2 regions of the Polycladomyces abyssicola genome follow, and region 2 is predicted to be linked to the other one. Evidence: a T-box and tRNA genes for the amino acid it is inferred to sense, from the RefSeq annotation. Region 2 holds a T-box; the other holds one or more tRNA genes.
What was found. The T-box of region 2 lies ahead of serS (serine--tRNA ligase). A T-box ahead of a tRNA ligase gene usually reads a tRNA of that ligase, here a tRNA-Ser.

Region 1: it has a tRNA-Ser gene. The T-box ahead of serS (serine--tRNA ligase) is inferred to sense a tRNA for this amino acid. The anticodon was not compared.

What each region holds. Positions count from the first base shown of each region.
Region 1 covers NZ_AP024601.1:2,657,683-2,661,077, forward strand. Annotated here, with positions in the region: gene KI215_RS13240 (glycosyl hydrolase family 18 protein) at 1-341, shown strand, start outside; tRNA gene KI215_RS13245 (tRNA-Arg) at 329-405, opposite strand; tRNA gene KI215_RS13250 (tRNA-Leu) at 411-497, opposite strand; tRNA gene KI215_RS13255 (tRNA-Cys) at 600-673, opposite strand; gene KI215_RS13260 (YugN family protein) at 729-1,154, shown strand; tRNA gene KI215_RS13265 (tRNA-Trp) at 1,156-1,229, opposite strand; tRNA gene KI215_RS13270 (tRNA-Thr) at 1,240-1,315, opposite strand; tRNA gene KI215_RS13275 (tRNA-Phe) at 1,320-1,395, opposite strand; tRNA gene KI215_RS13280 (tRNA-Ser) at 1,501-1,594, opposite strand; rRNA gene rrf (5S ribosomal RNA) at 1,620-1,736, opposite strand; rRNA gene KI215_RS13290 (23S ribosomal RNA) at 1,802-3,395, opposite strand, start outside.
Region 2 covers NZ_AP024601.1:14,311-17,705, reverse strand. Annotated here, with positions in the region: gene serS (serine--tRNA ligase) at 1-1,224, opposite strand, end outside; T-box leader at 1,269-1,520, opposite strand; gene pdxT (pyridoxal 5'-phosphate synthase glutaminase subunit PdxT) at 1,625-2,212, opposite strand; gene pdxS (pyridoxal 5'-phosphate synthase lyase subunit PdxS) at 2,229-3,125, opposite strand; gene KI215_RS00055 (D-alanyl-D-alanine carboxypeptidase family protein) at 3,370-3,395, opposite strand, start outside.

The DNA.
Region 1 (3,395 bases), 550 kb from region 2:
CCAAACTGGATGTCATCATTCAGCGATATCCCAATATCGGGGGTGTAACCCACTGGTATATCGGAACGGAAGATCCGAAAGTGTGGATGGTAATTGAACAAGCGATGAGATCGAAATCGTTTGAAGTAGGTAGCCGCTGTGGGAAATCCAGACCCCGGCTGCTATTTCCCGTACCCACTCCTCACTCGACAGGATATTGGGTTACCCATGAGCAACCTTTGAGCAAAAGGGAAAACAGCGCACCCGGAATCATGCAGTGGTTAAAACCCGTGTCAGCAGATTGTTTCCAAGAAAGGAAAAACCACCATCCATGCGGATGGTGGTTCTTTGGCGTGCCCTGAGAGATTCGAACTCCCGACCTTCTGATTCGTAGTCAGACGCTCTATCCAGCTGAGCTAAGGGCACATGGTTGGTGCGGACGAAGGGACTTGAACCCCCACGGTCTTGCGACCACAAGATCCTGAATCTTGCGCGTCTGCCAATTCCGCCACGTCCGCGTGTTTTGTTTTTTGTCCTTCAATCAGCGGCGACATCATTTATTTTATTATAGCTTGTTCATGATGTCAACCCTTTTTTCGAAGAAATTTTTTTCTAGATTTTGGAGGCGGCACCCGGATTCGAACCGGGGATAAAGGATTTGCAGTCCTCTGCCTTACCACTTGGCTATGCCGCCTTGTCGTATGATCGACAGTATCCTGTCGCACACTATTTTGAAAGGAGGGGTATCCATGATCCCACTACACTCACCCATCATCGAAAACGTACAGGGACGTTTTGCCGACGTGGAATCCCTGCTTGATAAAGAAGGATTCCAATTGGGCGGTGCGTATGAATATGACCACGGTTACTTTGACAAGGCCCTAGACCGGGAATCGGATGCGCATCAATCTTACCTGCGCGTTCCCGTTTCCTCCGTCAAAGGGCGAATCGGTGACCCCAACGCCACCGTCAAGCTCGGCCGGCCTTTTGTGCTGCGTCACGAATTCCAAGCCGGACCGGATGATCGTGTCAATACCGGTGTCTTTTCCGGCTTGATCGACCAGTTCCAAGAACCGGCCGTTAAAGACGCTCCTGTCGATGAGAAATGGATCGACAGAGCACAATCGGCGCTTCGAGAGCTTGAAACCCGGATTCAAAACGGATTCCGGGATTAATTGGCAGGGGCGGTAGGAATCGAACCCACACTGGAGGTTTTGGAGACCTCTGTTCTGCCATTAAACTACGCCCCTCCACTACCCGTGGTGCCGATGAGAGGACTCGAACCTCCAACCTACTGATTACAAGTCAGTTGCTCTACCAATTGAGCTACATCGGCATAATGGTGGTTCGGGACGGAATCGAACCGCCGACACGAGGATTTTCAGTCCTCTGCTCTACCAACTGAGCTACCGAACCAAGGCGAAATTTATCCTAACATAGTGAAGGGGGATCCGTCAACCGGATTCCTCGTTTTCAAATTGTTGAAAAAAGACTCCTGTAATCCAGAAGTCGGCATGAAAATGGCGGAGAGGGAGGGATTCGAACCCTCGAGGCGGGTTTTGCCCGCCTACACGATTTCCAATCGTGCTCCTTCGGCCAGCTCGGACACCTCTCCGCGTTGCCTATAGAGGAGAAAACCTGCCTGGCAGCGTCCTACTCTCCCAGGGGCTCCCGCCCCAAGTACCATCGGCGCTGGAGGGCTTAACTTCCGTGTTCGGAATGGGAACGGGTGGTTCCCCTCCGCTATCACCACCAGACAGGATATGGTGTTTGGTTACACCTTCAAAATTGGTTACGGGATCGTCTGCATTCACTTGCGAGTGAGGGGAAGCCCTCGACCGATTCGTATCCGTCAGCTCAACGCATTACTGCGCTTACACCTCGGACCGATCTACCTCGTCATCTACAAGGGGTCTTACTCCCACGAGGGGATGGGAAATCTCATCTTGAGGGGGGCTTCGCGCTTAGATGCTTTCAGCGCTTATCCCGTCCGCACTTGGCTACCCAGCGATGCATCTGGCGACACAACTGGTACACCAGCGGTGCGTCCATCCCGGTCCTCTCGTACTAAGGACAGCTCCTCTCAGATTTCCTACGCCCGCGGCAGATAGGGACCGAACTGTCTCACGACGTTCTGAACCCAGCTCGCGTACCGCTTTAATGGGCGAACAGCCCAACCCTTGGGACCGACTTCAGCCCCAGGATGCGATGAGCCGACATCGAGGTGCCAAACCTCCCCGTCGATGTGGACTCTTGGGGGAGATTAGCCTGTTATCCCCGGGGTAGCTTTTATCCGTTGAGCGATGGCCCTTCCACTCGGAACCACCGGATCACTAAGCCCGACTTTCGTCCCTGCTCGACTTGTAGGTCTCGCAGTCAAGCTCCCTTCTGCCTTTACACTCTTAGGCGCGATTTCCAACCGCGCTGAGGGAACCTTTGGGCGCCTCCGTTACCTTTTAGGAGGCGACCGCCCCAGTCAAACTGCCCACCTGACACGGTCCTCCAGCCGGATCACGGCTGCGAGTTAGAACCCCGGTACAGCCAGAGTGGTATCCCACCGGCGCCTCCACCGAAGCTGGCGCTCCGGCTTCTCAGGCTCCCACCTATCCTGTACAAGCTGTACCTAGATTCAATATCAGGCTGCAGTAAAGCTCCACGGGGTCTTTCCGTCTTGCCGCGGGTAACCTGCATCTTCACAGGTACTACGATTTCACCGGGTCTCTCGTTGAGACAGCGCCCAAGTCGTTACGCCTTTCGTGCGGGTCGGAACTTACCCGACAAGGAATTTCGCTACCTTAGGACCGTTATAGTTACGGCCGCCGTTTACTGGGGCTTCGGTTCAGAGCTTCGCCTTTCGGCTAACCCTTCCCCTTAACCTTCCAGCACCGGGCAGGCGTCAGCCCCTATACTTCGCCTTACGGCTTAGCAGAGACCTGTGTTTTTGCTAAACAGTCGCTTGGGCCTCTTCACTGCGACCTCCTCGGGCTGTTAACCCTACCGAGGCACCCCTTCTCCCGAAGTTACGGGGTCATTTTGCCGAGTTCCTTAACGAGAGTTATCCCGCGCGCCTGAGGATTCTCTCCTCGCCTACCTGTGTCGGTTTGCGGTACGGGCACCTCACTCCTCGCTAGAGGCTTTTCTTGGCAGTGTGGGATCAGGGACTTCGGTACTTCAATTTCCCTCGCCATCACGGCTCAGCCTTATGACCGGACGGATTTGCCTATCCGATCAGCCTTACCGCTTGGACGCGCACTTCCAATCGCGCGATCCCCTACCCTCCTGCGTCCCCCCTTCGCTCAAACGGAGTGGAGGTGGTACAGGAATATCAACCTGTTGTCCATCGCCTACGCCTTTCGGCCTCGGCTTAGGTCCCGACTTACCCTGAGCGGACGAGCCTTCCTCAGGAAACCTTAGGC
Region 2 (3,395 bases):
CCGCACGCTGCCGTCGGCCTGCTGATGATTTTCCAAAATGGCCGCCACCGTCCGACCGATCGCCAATCCCGAACCGTTCAGGGTGTGGACGAATTCCGGCTTGCTTTTCGGGTTGCGGCGGAAGCGGATGTTGGCTCGACGAGCCTGGAAATCCTCAAAGTTGCTGCACGAAGAAATCTCTCTGTAAGTTCCCGAGCTGGGCAACCAGACTTCCAGATCGTATTTTTTTGCGGCGGTGAATCCCAAATCAGCCGTGCACATGTTTAATACGCGGTAGGGAAGCTCCAGCAGTTGCAGGACTTTTTCCGCATCAGCCACCAATTTCTCCAGCTCCTGATAGGAGTCCTCTGGACGGACGAATTTCACCAGCTCCACTTTGTTGAACTGATGCAGGCGAATCAACCCGCGGGTATCCCGTCCGGCGGAACCGGCCTCCGAACGGAAACAGGCACTGAACGCCGCATAACGGATCGGCAACTCCTCTTCCGACAGAATTTCCCCTGCGTGGAAGTTGGTAACCGGCACCTCGGCCGTGGGGATGAGGAAGTAATCCGTATCCCGAACGCCGAACGCGTCTTCTTCAAATTTGGGTAATTGACCTGTACCGGTCATGCTGTCCCTGTTCACAATATAAGGCGGTAACATCTCCACGTATCCGTGTTGTTCGGTGTGCAAATCGAGCATGAAGTTGATCAGGGCTCGTTCCAGCCGGGCACCCGCCCCTTTGTAAAATACGAAACGGGAACCGACCACTTTGCCCGCACGCTCAAAATCCAGGATGTCCAATGCTTGTGCAATTTCCCAATGCGGTTTCGGTTCAAAATCAAACTGAGGTACTTCTCCCCATTGGCGTACGGGAACATTGTCTTCCTCGCTGTTCCCCACCGGCACACTTTCGTGTGGCAGGTTGGGGATGGTTAACAGGATTTCCTCCAATTCCGCTTCAACTTGGCGCAGTTCCTCATCCAACCGTTTGATTTCGTCTCCTACCCGCCTCATGTTCTCAATCTCGGCGGTGGCATCTTCTCCCGCTTTTTTCTTTTGGGCGATTTCCCGGGAAACCGTGTTGCGCTGGTTTTTCAACTGCTCGGTTTGTCGCAGGAGTTCCCTTCGCTTTTCGTCCAGTTGCTGAAAGGAATCAAGCCCGCTGATATCTTCTCCTCGATGTTGCAGCCTGGCTTTCACTTCATCAAACCGATTGCGCAACAGTTTCATGTCCAGCATGCACGATCAACCTCCCAATTCAAAAATAAAAAACCTCCCGCCACCGAAGGGACGGAAGGTTCCGCGTTGCCACCCTTGTTGACCGAAAAGGATGGTTTCCCACCGTTTCGGCCCGCTCTCCGACGGAGTAACGTTCCGCCTGACGGAAGCGTTTCGGGCACGGAACCGTTAACGGGTCCGCGCTTTCACGCCCTGCTCCGAGAGGGATTCCCTTCATCTGACGCGACGGTTCGCACCACCCACCGCCTCTCTGTAACCGACAGGATGAAGGTACTCGTTCTCATCAGCGCATTTGGCATATGTCAGATGGATTTGCCGGGGACATCCGGCAGGTACCAGTTATGCTCGTGGTCATGATTCACTGCCACTTTCAATCCTATTATCATCCAACACTCCGCATTTAAACCGTCGGGACTTGCAGGGATTCCTTCACCATGTCCACAAAGTAGGCATGCACCCGTACGTCATCAGTCAGCTCAGGATGGAATGCGGCACCCAGCAGATGACCTTGACGGGCCGCCACGATTTTTCCGTCGATCTCGGACAGTGCTTCCACACCGTCATCCACTTGCGTGATGTACGGTGCCCGAATAAACACCGCACGGAAGTTATCGGCCACGCCGCGAATGTTCAGATCGGCTTCAAAACTTTCACGCTGACGACCGAATGCATTCCGCTCGACGGCGATGTCCATCAAACCCAAATGGTGGGTGTCCGTCCCTTCGATGCGTTTGGCCAGCAGGATTAAACCGGCGCAGGTACCAAACATCGGTTTCCCTGCTTCGGCCATCCGTTTGACCGGCTCCACGAGGTCGTATTTATGCATCAGCTTGCTGATGGTGGTGGATTCCCCGCCCGGAATGACCAAACCGTCCAGATCAGCCAGCTGCTCGGCCCGTTTCACCGGTACCGCGTCGGCGCCGGCCATTTCCAACAAGCGCAAATGCTCCCGAACGGCTCCCTGCAAAGCGAGCACCCCGATTTTCATCGTGCCATTCCTCCCATTACCAGCCGCGTTCCTGCATGCGGTCTTCTTTGGCGAGGCGGGAAATTTCGATTCCCGTCATCGCGCCGCCCAAACCTTTGGACAGATGGGCGATCAGCTCAAAATCTTCATAATGCGCCGTTGCTTCGACGATCGCACGGGCATATTTTTCCGGATTCTCCGATTTGAAAATCCCCGATCCGACAAAGACGCCGTCAGCACCCAGGTGCATCATCAATGCAGCGTCTGCCGGTGTCGCCACACCGCCTGCGGCGAAGTTGACAACCGGAAGGCGGCCGGTTTCGTGCACTTGCAGCAACAGCTCATACGGTGCTCCCAGCTGTTTGGCTTCCGCCATCAGTTCGTCGCGGGACATCGATTGCACCTTGCGGATCTGGCTCTGCATCATCCGCATATGGCGGACGGCCTCGACGATATTGCCGGTGCCGGGTTCCCCTTTGGTCCGGATCATCGATGCACCTTCACCGATCCGGCGCAGCGCTTCACCCAAATCCCGCGCTCCGCAGACGAATGGCACGGTAAATTGCGTTTTATCGATATGGTACACGTCATCCGCCGGCGTGAGCACTTCGCTTTCGTCGATATAGTCCACGCCCAGCGCTTCCAACAGACGTGCCTCCACGAAGTGTCCGATCCGCGCTTTGGCCATGACCGGAATGCTCACCGCGTTCATCACTTCTTCGATAACGGTCGGGTCCGCCATCCGCGCCACACCGCCCGCGGCCCGAATATCGGCCGGGACGCGCTCCAGCGCCATGACGGCCACTGCTCCGGCGGCTTCCGCGATTTTGGCCTGTTCGGCGTTGACGACGTCCATGATGACGCCGCCTTTTTGCATTTCGGCCATGCCGCGTTTGACACGGTCCGTACCTGTGATCACGTTTTTCTCAGCCATTGCTTCTCTCCCTGCCCTTCCCGCATCCCGATGAAACTCCATTCAATGCATGTATCCTTGATCGTTTATCGTGTTCTCACTCAGCACATTTATTATACCAAATAACCGTGGAACTGTAAGAGACCAACCCCTGGGAGTGACGATCAATCCCTTCCCCATGTGGAGAAGTCACTACCAGGGAAAGGCCGTTTGTCAGACTCAGACTGGCTACCAAACGACAAATCAGCTTTCATCAATTACAGCATCAAGAAAACAAACCGCTGACTTCCT